Regions from separate parts of the Streptomyces fagopyri genome, predicted to be linked through region 2. Evidence: riboswitches for the same ligand, from Rfam matches in the RefSeq annotation. Region 2 holds a riboswitch; each other region holds the start of a gene.
The links. Region 2 has a riboswitch for cyclic di-AMP ahead of GFH48_RS11425 (M23 family metallopeptidase). Riboswitches for the same ligand answer to the same signal wherever they lie in the genome.
Positions count from the first base shown of each region.

Region 1 (4,217 bases), 1.4 Mb from region 2:
CGGCCGGGCGCACGGTCGCGGGACGGCGGCGGGGGGCCACGTCCCGAAGCCATCGGGACGTGCCCGACCGTACGCGTTCCGCAACCGGCCGTTGTGTGGCGGGTGTTGGAGTCGTCGCGGCCGTGTTCCGGGGTGTCCGGCGCGGCGGATCGGAGCGTGTGACACCGTCCGTCGCGCGCGGCCCGTGCGGTGAACGGCGTTGCTGACGGGATACCGGACGTCGTCCGGTTCACGCCGGGCCGCTGAGTCGTTCGATCCGTATTCTTCGGATCATGGCCGCTCCGACTGCATATTCGCTCATCGCCACTGACCTGGACGGAACGCTGCTCCGCGGTGACGACACCCTCTCCGACCGGACCCGGGCCGCGTTGGCGAGGGTGGTGGAGGCGGGCGCCCGGCACCTGGTCGTGACGGGTCGCCCGGCGCCGAGGGTGCGCCCGCTCCTCGGTGAACTCGGCGGCGCGGGGCTGGCGGTGTGCGGACAGGGGGCGCAGCTCTACGACGCGGGCGCGGACCGTCTGCTGTGGTCGGTGACCCTGGACAGGGAACTCGCGGAGACGGCGCTGGGCAAGATCGAGGCGGAGGTCGGGCTGCTCTACGCGGCGGTGGACCAGGACGGCGTGGACGGACTGACGCTCATCGAGCCCGGTTACGTGATGCCGCACCCGACGCTTCCCGCGGTACGGGTCGGGCGCCGCGACGACCTGTGGACGGAGCCGATCAGCAAGGTGCTGTTGCGCCACCCGCTGCTGTCCGACGACGAGTTGGCCGCGGCGGCCAGGGGAGTGGTGGGTTCTCTGGCCACCGTCACGATGTCGGGGCCCGGCACGGTCGAACTCCAGCCATGCGGGGTGACCAAGGCGACGGGGCTGGCTCTCGCCGCCGCCCATCTCGGGCTGGCCCCCGAAGCCACCATCGCCTTCGGCGACATGCCCAACGACATACCCATGTTCGACTGGGCCGCCCACGGGGTCGCCATGGCCGACGCCCATCCGGAGCTGAAGGCGGTGGCCGACGAGGTGACGCTGTCGAACGAGGACGACGGGGTCGCGGTGGTGCTGGAGCGGCTGCTCCCGGTCTCCGCTCGATAGCCCCGGTTTTCCGTGGCTCCGGGTTGCCGTGGCCGCGGTTTCCCGCCGGCACGGTTTCCCATGGCCCTGGTTTCCCGTGGCCCCGTTTCCCCGTCGTCCTGGTTCGGCGGGGGCGCCGGAGCTTTGGTCCGGCGCCCCCGGTCTCGTGGCGACCTGTCAGTAGGCGCCGTTGACGTTGTCGATCGAGCCGTACTTCGCCGCGGCGTAGTTGCAGGCGGCGGTGATGTTCGCGACCGGGTCGTAGGGGTCCATGGACGTGCCGGGCACGTGGTAGGCCTTGAACGTCGGGTCGATGACCTGGAGCAGGCCCTTGGAGGGGATACCGGCCGCGGCGTTGGAGTCCCAGTTGTTGATGGCCTTGGGGTTGCCGGAGGACTCCCGCATGACGTTGCGGTGGATGCCGTCGTAGCTGCCCGGGATTCCGGCCTTGGCCATGATGTCCAGCGACTGCTTGATCCAGCCGTCGAGGTCGTTCGTGTACGTCTTCACGGCGGCGGTGGCCGCGGTGACTGCCGTGGTCTTGGACTTCGTGGTCTTCGCGACCGCGGCCGTGACGTTTGTCGACTTTGTGGCGTTCTGCACGGTTTTCGTGCCGACCGTCAGGGTGAGGCCCGTGCGGAGTGCCGACGGGTCGGAACCGATGACCGCGCTGTTGGCCTCGTACAGCTTCTTCCAGCCGCCGGTGGAGGGGTACTTCTGCGCGATCTTGACCAGGGTGTCGCCCGCGACCACCTTGTAGGTGACCAGCTGGACGTCGGAGGCCCCCGTGGCGGCCTGGGCGCAGGTCGCGCCCAGGATCGGGAGGGCGAGTACCGCCGCGCCCGTGCCCGCAGCCAGGATGCCGCGGACGAGGGTGCTGCGGGACTTCGGGTGGCAGTGTCTGCCTGCTGCGGCCATGACGAGTTCCTCTCCGGCGCCTGCGAGGTGAGCTGTCGGGTTCGGGCGGGAGCTGCCCGGCCGCACGGTGAGTGCGACTTCACCCCTAGCCGTTCCGGACTTCGGTTCGGCGACTTACCTGGGTCCCCCGCTCCTGCCGTGCGTGTGTGGTCGGGTGTGGTTTCCGGTCGGTGGCAGGATTTGGCGGTCCGTCCGGAGTGACGTGAAGGTATGCGAGAGCACATGTCCGAAACAAGCCTTGATGTCGCGGTGTAGATCGTTTTCACCAGGACATAAGGGCGGATGAATTGCCCGATTAATCCGGAATCTTTCACTCAACTTGGCTTATGCAAACGGGTAGTCGCCGAGCGGGGTCGCGGGATGGGTGATCTTCGCGCGTGACCCAACTCACTCGATCGGCCAGGAATAAAGCGGCAATGGCGGCAAGTCGGGCATATAAGGCGCGGGTAAGAGGTCGATGAACCCCTGTTCGGGGGCGGGTGAACCCGCCCCGCGGGCAGCCCGTTGCCCGGGTCGCCGCGGGGGAGCCGGTCCTCGTCGGCCCCGAAGTGGGGTTCACCTGAACCGAGTTCGGGAAGCGCCTGGCATGTCACGGCGGGGCGAGGAGCTGAACTCCCCTCCCCTGAATGACCTGTTGGTCCCGGACACCGGATCCGCCGGTGCGCCGCGAAGCGCGTGACCGTCTCCTGGTCCGTCCGTGAAAGCCGGCGGGCCTCCGTTGCCGGGGTCCGTCAGGGATTCAGCGGTCCGCGTCCTGCTCCGCGGGGTCGCCGAGACCGTCGCCGGGGCTTCGGCCCGCCGTGCGCGGGATCCTGCGCTCCCACGTCCGGTGGAAGACCACCTCGTCGCCGTCCTCGCAGACCAGCTCACTGGAGGTGATGAAGTCGCGTGTGTCGCAGACGACTTCGGAGCGGACCTCGACGCGCGCGTCCCAGGCCGGTTCCGCGCGGCGCAGGCGGATCGACCAGGAGGAGTGGGCGCGGGCGCTCAGGGGGTCGGCCTCACGGACGCGGTACGTCTCCAGCGCCTCCTCCGCGTGTTCGAGGCCGTCCGGATGGACGAGGGTGCCGCCGTCGCGGGGGACGGCTTCGAGGCGCCACTCGTCCTTCGCCACGTCGTGCACGACCCGGCGTTCCGGGCGGGGTTCGTCGAGGGTGGCCGCGGACGCCACCCCGAGCGGTACCGAGTGCTCCGGCTCGGCGAAGGTGATCGTGGGGTCCGACTCGCGTGCCCTTACCGGGAGTTCGAGAGAACTGGCCGACGGATCCAGGGTGAACCCGGCCTCCGAGCCGGGCTCGGGCCAGATCCACGGCCAGTACGCGGAGGAGAGGGAGAGGCGGATGCGATGGCCGGGCGGGACGGCGTATCCGATGGCGTCCAGCTCGAAACGTACGTCCTCCGTGGCGCCCGGTTTCCAGAGGACGGCCCGATCGCGGCCGTAGCGCGCTGAGAGGTTCATGGCACCCCGGGTGACCAGGGTCGAGGCGCCGTCGGGAGCCACGTCGCAGACCCGGGCGATCACCTGGCCCCGGGCCGAGTGGGAGGTCAGACGCAGGCGCACGCTGGGGCACCCCAGAATCCAGGTCTCTCCCGGCACCTCGAACTCGAAGCAGACGGATCTCGCGTCCTCCTCCCGCTGGTCCGGGGGCAGGTCCGCGTCGCCTCCGACCGGGCGGAAGCGCCCCGCGTCCACGCCGGTGTGCTGAGGGGAGCGCACGAGCACCGGCGCACCCCGGAGCGCGTACGCGATGACGGTGACCAGGGGAGAGGGCCAGGCGGTGTCGCCGACCCAGCGGCCGGGCAGCGAGGCGTAGGCCGTCGCCGGAGGGTGCGCGTCCATGACGTAGGAGCGCAGAAGGGGCTCCGCCATCACCGGGCGGCCGTCGGTGCCGGCCGGTGTCCTCGCGCCCGGGGCGGCCGGCGTGCGCCTGCCGTGCGGCTCGAGCCAGTGGTCCCACCAGCGCAGCGTCTCCTGGAGGAAGCCGATCGCCGGGCCCGGCCGGCGGTCCTGGTCGGGGTACCCGTGCGACCAGGGACCGATCAGACCGCGTACGCGATCCGGCGGGAGGCTCCGGACCAGGCGCAGCACCGAGTCGCGGTACGGGTCGTGCCAACCGCCCACCGCCAGGACGGCCGCACGGATCGCGGAGCTGTCCTCGTCGAGGCCCCCGGCGCCCCCGTTCACGTCCCGGGCCGGGTGTGTCGGCCACGTACGGATGCCCGGGTCCA
Region 1 covers NZ_CP045643.1:4,105,432-4,109,648, reverse strand. The annotation lists gene GFH48_RS17585 (HAD family hydrolase) at 273-1,091, shown strand; gene GFH48_RS17580 (transglycosylase SLT domain-containing protein) at 1,248-1,988, opposite strand; cyclic di-AMP (ydaO/yuaA leader) riboswitch at 1,993-2,151, opposite strand; gene GFH48_RS17575 (CocE/NonD family hydrolase) at 2,728-4,217, opposite strand, start outside.
Region 1: it holds a riboswitch for cyclic di-AMP, as region 2 does, so the genes downstream of both, GFH48_RS17580 (transglycosylase SLT domain-containing protein) here and GFH48_RS11425 (M23 family metallopeptidase) in region 2, are expected to answer to the same signal.

Region 2 (4,217 bases):
TGGCTGAGCGCCGCGTCAACGTCGGCTGGGCCGAGGGCCTCCACGCCCGTCCCGCCTCCATCTTCGTCCGGGCGGCCACGGCCTCCGGCATCCCCGTGACGATCGCCAAGGCGGACGGCAACCCCGTCAACGCGGCCTCCATGCTGGCGGTCCTCGGCCTGGGCGCCCAGGGCGGCGAGGAGATCGTCCTCGCCTCCGAGGCCGAGGGCGCGGACGCCGCTCTCGACCGGCTGGCCAAGCTGGTCGCGGAAGGCCTCGAGGAGCTTCCCGAGACCGTCTGAGGAACTCCCCTCACGGGGTTCCCGAACGGACGGCGGTGAGGGTCTTCACACCGAAGGACATCGCCACGCGGATATGGCGGAGGGCTCGCCCGAAAACATCGGGCGAGCCCTCCGCTATTTCGAATTACGGGCAGCAGAAATAATCCCCCGCGAATTACCCCTCTTTGTATACGGCCACCGTGTTAATGACGCAGGCCCGTCATGTTTACGGGATGTTGCGAAGTCCTCACACGGTCCGGGCGGTCTCCCCCACCGGGAAACCTCAGCCGGTGCGCGGCCGTCGCGCGCTCGGTGTGCAGCGCCGTGACGGCCCGGGCCCGCTCGCCGTCGCCGCGCGCCACCGCGTCCACGATGCCGCCGTGCTCCGCCCAGGACTCCACCGGATCGGCGGGTGCCTCGACCGTGTACATCCAGGCGATCTTGTGCCGCAACTGAGCCAGCGTGGAGGTCAGCGCGGGGCTGCCGGAGGCCTGCGCGAGCGTCTCGTGGAACCAGCCGCCCAGGGAACGCAGATCCTCGCTGTTCCCCCTCCTGGAGCGCTCCTGACCCAGCCTGACCAGGCCTCGAAGCACCTTGAGGTGGGCCTCGGTCCGCCGCTGGGCGGCCCGGTAGGCCCCCAGCGGCTCCAGGAGCATGCGCATCTCCAGCAGATCCGCGGCCTCCTGCTCGGTCGGCTCCGCCACGCACGCGCCCGCGTGCCGGCGGGTGAGGACGAACCCCTCGGCCTCCAGGGTGCGCAGAGCCTCCCGCACCGGGACGCGCGAGACGCCGTAGCGGCGCGCGAGCAGTTCCTCGGTGAGCCGGCCGCCGCGCTCGTAGACACCCGCGACGATGTCGTCGCGGATCGCCGTGCATACCGAGTGCGCGGGAATGCGCATGACCGGACCTCCGCCTTAATCCCCGCGAAACGCGGTCGATCGACGCTCTTTCGGCGACTCTATTGCAGGGAGCCGGAATTTCCGATGGCGGGCCGGAATCCATGGATATTTTTTGGACAGACAGCAGTTCGAAACGACGAAGCCCCGGCTCGGGTGAACCGGGGCTTCACAAGGACGGGCACCTCTCGTCAGACGTTCACGCCGTGCGAGCGGAGGTAGGCGACCGGGTCGATGTCGGAGCCGTACTCCGCCGTGGTGCGGGCCTCGAAGTGGAGGTGGGGCCCGGTGGTGTTTCCGGTGGCCCCGGAGAGGCCCAGCACGCCGCCGGGCGTGACGGTCTGGCCCACGGCCACACCGATGGACGACAGGTGGCCGTACATCGTGTACGTACCGTCGTGCATCCGCAGGACGATCTGGTTGCCGTAGGCGCCGCCCCAGCCCGCCGTGACGACCGTGCCCGAGCCGACCGCGTGGACCGGGGTCCCGGACGCGGCGTGGAAGTCGACGCCGGTGTGGCTGCCGGAGGACCAGAGGCTGCCGCCGGCCTTGTAACCCGTGGAGACGTACGAGCCGGGGATCGGCAGGACGAAGGTGTTGAGACGCTTGCGCTCGGCGGCGCGGGCGGCGCGCTCCTTGGCCGCGCGCTCCTTCCTCGCCTCCTCGACGGCCCGCTTGCGCGCGGCCTGTTCGGCCTTCTCGCGGGCGGCGGCCTCGTCGGCGGCCCGCTGCTGCGCGGCGGCCTGGGCGTCGATCTGGGCGGCGACCGAGTCGCCGATGGTGATCGCCTGGGTCAGTCCGGTCTGCTCGACGGAGCTGTCCGCGGCGAAGGCCGGGGCGGCCAGGGTTCCGATGACACCGGTGGTGGTGAGCGCCGCGACGCCGACGGCGTTCGAGGTGGTGCGCTTCACGCGGCTCGGCCGACGGTGTTTCCCGGGGCCACAGGTGAACGCCATGAAGGGGCTGGGTCCTTTCCTTCCCTCTCGCCTACCGGGTTAGCTGACGGGTTCGGAGCAGGAAGGTCTCCTACGGACGCCCTCGCGGGGAGGGGGTCCGATTCACCCCAGGGACTGCGTACGGGTCCCCGGCTCCCCTGGCTCGCACCGTACGGGGACTCGGCGATGACTGTCCGGTGCCGCGGACGCGGCGCACTGCCTGACGAACAGCCGGACCGACGCTAAGCGGGCCGTCTTTCGATCGACAAACGGAACACGGTTTTTGTAGTGCATGCCACAGGGCGGAAAGGCAACCTCCCTATCAATACGGACAAATTGAGGATGTTGTCCGGGCAAAAAGGGGCCCGGGCGACTCTTCGGTCACCCGGGCCCCTGGACTCGCGTACTCCGCCGCGTACTCCGCGACGCACTCGGCGAGGATTTCCGCCGCGCTCCTACTCGGCGGCCACGACGGTCACTTCACCGATGCCGAGCGCCCTGACGGGCTCCTCGATCTGCGTGGCGTCGCCCACCAGGACGGTGACCAGACGGTCCACCGGGAAGGCGCTCACCGCCGCGGCGGTGGCCTCCACGGTGCCGGTCGCGGCGAGCTGCTGATACAGCGTCGCCTGGTAGTCGTCCGGCAGGTACTGCTCGACCTGGTCGGCGAGCGTGCCCGCGACGGCCGCCGCGGTCTCGAACTTGAGGGGCGCCACACCCACCAGGTTCTGCACGGCGACGTCCCGTTCCGCGTCCGTCAGACCGTCGGCGGCGAGGGTGCGCAGCACCTTCCAGAGGTCGTCCAGCGCGGGCCCGGTGTTCGGTGTGTCCACGGAGCCGCTGATGGCGAGCATCGCGATGCCCGTGCCGTCCGGGGCGGAACGCATCACCTGGCCGAAGGCCCGCACCCCGTAGGTGTAGCCCTTCTCCTCGCGCAGCACGCGGTCCAGGCGCGAGGTGAGGGTGCCGCCGAGGCAGTACGTGCCGAGCACCTGGGCCGGCCAGACACGGTCGTGCCGGTCCGAGCCGACGCGGCCGATCAGCAGCTGCGTCTGGACCGCGCCGGGGCGGTCCACGATGATCACGCGGCCGGTGTCGTCCGCGTTGACCGGCGGCACGGGACGCGGCTCGGCGGAGGAGCCGGTCCAGGCACCGAGCGTCTCGGCGAGCAGCCCGTCGAGGTCCACGCCGGTGAGGTCGCCGACGATCACGGCCGTGGACGTGGCCGGGCGTACGTGCCGGTCGTAGAAGGCGCGGACGCCCGCCGCGTCGATCTTCTGGACGGTCTCCTCGGTGCCCTGCCGGGGACGGGACATCCGCGAGGTCGGCGGGAACAGCTCCTTGGAGAGCTCCTTGGCCGCGCGGCGGGCCGGGTTGGCGCTCTCGTGCGGGATCTCGTCGAGCCGGTTGCGCACCAGCCGCTCGATCTCGCTCTCGGCGAACGCCGGTGCCCTCAGGGCGTCGGCGAGCAGACCGAGCGCCTTGGTCAGGCGCGAGACGGGCACTTCGAGGGACAGGCGTACGCCGGGGTGGTCGGCGTGCGCGTCGAGGGTGGCGCCGCAGCGCTCCAGCTCGGCGGCGAACTCCTCGGCGGAGAGCTTGTCGGTGCCCTCGGAGAACGCGCGCGCCATGATCGTGGCGATGCCGTCGAGACCGGCGGGCTCGGCCTCCAGCGGCGCGGCGAGCAGCACCTCGACCGCGACGACCTGCTGGCCGGGGCGGTCGCAGTGCAGCAGGGTCAGGCCGTTGTCCAGGGTGCCGCGCTCGGGAGCGGGGAACGCCCAGGGCTTGGGCCGGCCGGCCTGCGGCTGCGGGTGGAAGTCCATGGTGGCGAGCTCGGTCACTTCGCCGCCTCCTCGTCGGTGTCGTCGGCGGCCTCGGTGGCTTCGGTGGCTTCGTCCGCGGCGGTGGCCTCGTCGGCGAGCGGCTCGTAGACGAGCACCGCGCGGTTGTCGGGGCGCAGGCGGGCCTTGGCGACCTCCTGGACCTCCTCGGCGGTGATGTCGAGGATGCGCCGCACGGCCGTCAGGGCGAGCAGCGGATCGCCGAACAGGACCGCGTACCGGCACAGTTCGTCGGCACGGCCCGCGACGGTGCCGAGCCGGTCCAGCCACTCGCGCTCCAAC
Region 2 covers NZ_CP045643.1:2,688,545-2,692,761, forward strand. The annotation lists gene GFH48_RS11415 (HPr family phosphocarrier protein) at 1-281, shown strand, start outside; gene GFH48_RS11420 (GntR family transcriptional regulator) at 464-1,159, opposite strand; gene GFH48_RS11425 (M23 family metallopeptidase) at 1,348-2,112, opposite strand; cyclic di-AMP (ydaO/yuaA leader) riboswitch at 2,126-2,287, opposite strand; gene GFH48_RS11430 (M16 family metallopeptidase) at 2,547-3,935, opposite strand; gene GFH48_RS11435 (M16 family metallopeptidase) at 3,932-4,217, opposite strand, start outside.

Region 3 (4,217 bases), 2.3 Mb from region 2:
CGTACGCGGCACGGGTGACCGCCCCGGCCGTCGTACCGGTGCGGCCGCCGTGGCCCACGTACGGCTACGGATACGGCCCCGGCGGCCCCTACGGCTACGGCTACGGCTATGTGCCGGTGCAGCCGTCCGGCCGGGACGGCCGGACCCACCCGCACCCGGCCGCGCCCCACCCGGCGTACGACCCCCACCGGTCCTGAGCGGGGCGCCGGCCGCGGCGCGGATCGCTCAGGCCGACGCCTCCGTCAGCCGCGCCAGTTCGTCGTCCTTGAGTGTCAGGTCCGCGACCGCGAGCAGCGCCGGAAGCTGGTCGACCGTCCGGGCGGAGGCGATCGGGGCGGCGACCGTGGGCCGGGCGGCGAGCCAGGCGAGGGCGACGGTGGCGACCGCGACGTCATGGGCCCCGGCGATCTCGGCGAGGGCGTCGAGGACCCGCGGGCCCCGCTCCGTCTCCAGGTGCTTGCCCGCGCCCTCGGCCCGCGCCGAGTCGACGGACGTGCCGGGACGGTACTTGCCGGTGAGGAAGCCGGCGGCGAGGGCGAAGTACGGGACGGCGGCCAGTCCGGTCCGGGAGGCGACCTCCTGGAGCGGGCCCTCGTAGGTGTCGCGCGAGACGAGGTTGTAGTGGGGCTGGAGCACGGTGTAGCGCGCGAGGCCCTCGCGGTCGGAGAACTCCAGGGACTCCGCGAGCCGCTCGGCGGAGAGGTTGGAGGCGCCGATCTCCCGGACCTTGCCGGCCCGGACCAGCTCGTCGAGCGTGCCGATGATCTCCTCGACCGGGACCGAGGTGTCGTCGAAGTGCGTGTAGTAGAGGTCGATGTGGTCCGTGCCGAGCCGGCGCAGTGACGCGTCGGCCGCCGCCCTGATGGTGTCCGGGGCCAGCCCCTTGTACTGCGGATGGGCGCCGACCTTGGTGGCGAGGACGACGTCGGAGCGGTTGCCGCGCGCGGCGAACCACTTGCCGATGATCGTCTCGGACTCACCGCCCTTGTTGCCGGGCACCCACGCCGAGTAGCTGTCCGCGGTGTCGACGAAGTTGCCGCCCCCGGCCGTGTACGCGTCGAGGACGGCGAAGGACTGCGCCTCGTCGGCGGTCCAGCCGAAGACGTTGCCGCCGAGGGCGAGCGGGAAGACCTCGAGGTCTGAGGAACCGAGCTTGCGGAGAGGTGTCATACCCCATTGCAACAGCCGTACCGGACGACTGCATTCCGCACCCGCCGTACTCATGGCGGGTGTTGGCTCAGGGGTTGATGCCCTTGCTGTGCAGCCACGCCATCGGGTCGATCGCGTCACCGCCGCCGGGGTGGACCTCCAGGTGGAGGTGCGGCCCGGTCACGTTGCCGGTCGCGCCCACCCGTCCGATGACGTCGCCCGTGGCCACCTTCTGCCCCACGCTGACGCTGATCGACGACTGGTGGCAGAACCACAGCTCCGTGCCGTCGTCGAGGGTGAGGATCGTCCGGTAGCCGTACGCGCCGGCCCAGCCCGCCTCCGTGACGGTGCCGCTGTGGACCGCCTTGATCAGCGTGCCGGTGGGGGCGGCGAAGTCGAGACCGGTGTGGTAACCGGAGGACCACATGGATCCGGCGTCGCCGAAGCGGGAGGTCAGGGTGTACGAGGAGGTCGGCAGCGAGTAGCTCTTCGCGAGCTCCGCGAGGCGCGCGGTCTCGGCCTTCTGCTTGGCCTCGTCCTCCGCCTTCTTCTTGTCGGCGGCGACCTTGGCCTCGGCCTTGTCCTGCTGCTCGGCGGCCAGCGCGACCGCCTTCTTCGCGGCGGCGGTCTCGGCGGCGCTCTGGGCGGCACGGTCGACCTGGTCCTGCTGGGACTCGGCCTGCTCGATGATCCGGGCACGCAGCGCCTCACCGGCGTCCGCGTTGCCCTGCGCGGCGTCGGCGGTGGTGAGGCCGGCGCCGGTGAGCGGGGTGGAGGAGCCCTTCGGCGTGCTGGAACCGCCGTCGGATATCAGGGCCTTGGCCGACTGGGTGACCGAGGAGAGGTCGGGCAGCGAGATCGACACGGGCGGCTTGCCGGGCGCGGCGGTGGCGATGCCACCCGCGCCGACGGCGGCCAGGACACCGACGCCGAGAACGGTGGAGCTGCGGGCGAGTCCGCCTCCGCGCTGCTTGGAGACGCGGTGCCGGCCGCGGACGGGAGCGACGGAATCCGCGGTGGGATTCCACTCCTCCCAGGGGCCCTCGTCGTCGCCGCGGTCGTACCCGAATGTCTGGATGTCGTTCGGCGCGAACGAAGAGGCCTGGGCAGGCCGGTTGGACGCCACGTGGGCGCGCTCCTTTCCTTCCTTCTCGCCTACCGGGTTAGCTGACGGGTTCGGAGCAGGAAGGTCTCCTACGCGCGTCACCCCACGGTGTCTCCACCGTGAAAGACGCTCGATTCACCCCAAGTTGGTGGTTCCCCGGTTCCCTCGCGGGATTCGGCGCGTGCGCACGGAGCCATCTCTTGTGACGGCTGGGACAACCGCGCTGCGTTATCGAACGTTAATAGACGCGGGTACCGGATTCCAAGCCGTTCGTGCTGATCATTGCGCACTCTTGGCCAGGACTTACGGGGCATGACCGAGGGAAACCGGGCGAGTCGACCGGACCTGTTTCCGCCACTCGTTCTGACGGTGCGTCAGGCGCCGTGCGGAGGGACAGCGTCCGACTACCCCTCGTGACAAGGGCCGAGGAACTCGGCCGTCCGCCCGGGCCGCCGTACGGCGAGCAGTGCCATGTCGTCCGAGAGCGCGCCACCGGTGTGCCGGCGGACCCCCGCAGCGAGCTCGGCCAGCAGGGCGTCCGGGTCACGGAAGGTCCGTCCCGCGAGCCGTTCGGCCGGCTCGTAGAAGTCGCCCCGGCCGTCGCGCGCCTCGGACAGCCCGTCCGTGTGGACCAGCAGCGTGGAGCCGGGCGGGAAGTCCACCGTCTCCGTGCGGTCGGGCCAGGATCCGAGCTCGCCCATGCCGAGCGGCAGCGCGGGATCCGCGGCGGCGAGGGTGACCAGCGTGCCGTCCGCGTGCAGGAGCAGCGGTGAGGGATGGCCGCGGTTGACGATCCGCACCACGTCGCCGTCGTGCGGGACCTCCGCGAGGACGGCCGTGGTGAAGCCCTCGAAGGCGTCCGGGTCCTCGCGCCGGGTGCCCTCGCGGGCCAGGGCCCGTTCCAGCCGCCGCGCGACCGCCTCGACCGTCGCCTCCTGCTCGGCCGCCTCCCGGAACGCCCCGATGACCACCGCCACGGCGGCCACCGCGCCGATGCCCTTCCCGCGGACGTCGCCCACCACCAGCCGTACGCCGTGCGGTGTGTCCTGCACCGCGTACAGGTCGCCGCCGATGGACGCGCCCTCCTGGGCGGCCTCGTAGCGCGCCGCGACCTCCAGGCCGCCGATCCGCCCCTCGGGTTCCGGGAGCACGGCGCGCTGCGCCGCCTCGGCGATCTGGCGGGCCGAGGCGAGCCGTTCGTCCGAGCGGCGGGCGAGGACGTTGATGAGGACGGCGAGGACGACGACGGTCGCCACCGTGACGACCTCGGTGATCGAGCCGATCCCCAGGCGCAGACCGAACCTGAGCCGCATCGCGAGCAGCGCGGCCAGCGTCAGGGCCCCCGTGAGCAAGGTGCCGCGCAGTGAGAAGAGCGGCGCGGCGACGAGCGGGGCGGCCGTGAAGAGCGGGGCCGCGGTGAAGTCGGGGGGCGTCAGGACGTCGTAGACCACCGCGACGACGACGAGCAGCACCGGCAGCGCCCGTACCAGGGTCGAGGCGCCGGAGATCCGGCGCGCTTCCGTCCCGACCGGAACCCGTGGCGGCTCGCCGGCCGGCCCGGGATCGGGCACGGGGGCACCGGGCAGCCGTCCGCCCGGCCGGCCGTAGGGCCGCTCGGCCCGCTGCGCACGTCCTCGTTGCCCCACCCGTCCAGGTTTCCCGCAGCGGGGGGAGGCGGCCAGCGGTGTGGCCCGACCGGGCGACGGCCCCGTTTCCGGTGGCGCGCGCCAAAAAGGCGAGGACGGGAAACACCAGGGAAGGGAAAGGTCCGGAATCGCTGAGAAGGGCCGGAAACACCAAGGGCCGGAACTCGTGAATCCGAGTTCCGGCCCTTGGCCTTCAGTAGCGGGGACAGGATTTGAACCTGCGACCTCTGGGTTATGAGCCCAGCGAGCTACCGAGCTGCTCCACCCCGCGTCGTTGACACCAGTGTACGCCATGTTCGACCCCCCGAGCACACCCG
Region 3 covers NZ_CP045643.1:4,956,300-4,960,516, reverse strand. The annotation lists gene GFH48_RS21370 (PrsW family intramembrane metalloprotease) at 1-197, shown strand, start outside; gene GFH48_RS21365 (aldo/keto reductase) at 226-1,170, opposite strand; gene GFH48_RS21360 (M23 family metallopeptidase) at 1,238-2,275, opposite strand; cyclic di-AMP (ydaO/yuaA leader) riboswitch at 2,287-2,444, opposite strand; gene GFH48_RS21355 (PP2C family protein-serine/threonine phosphatase) at 2,659-3,900, opposite strand; tRNA gene GFH48_RS21350 (tRNA-Met) at 4,098-4,171, opposite strand.
Region 3: it holds a riboswitch for cyclic di-AMP, as region 2 does, so the genes downstream of both, GFH48_RS21360 (M23 family metallopeptidase) here and GFH48_RS11425 (M23 family metallopeptidase) in region 2, are expected to answer to the same signal.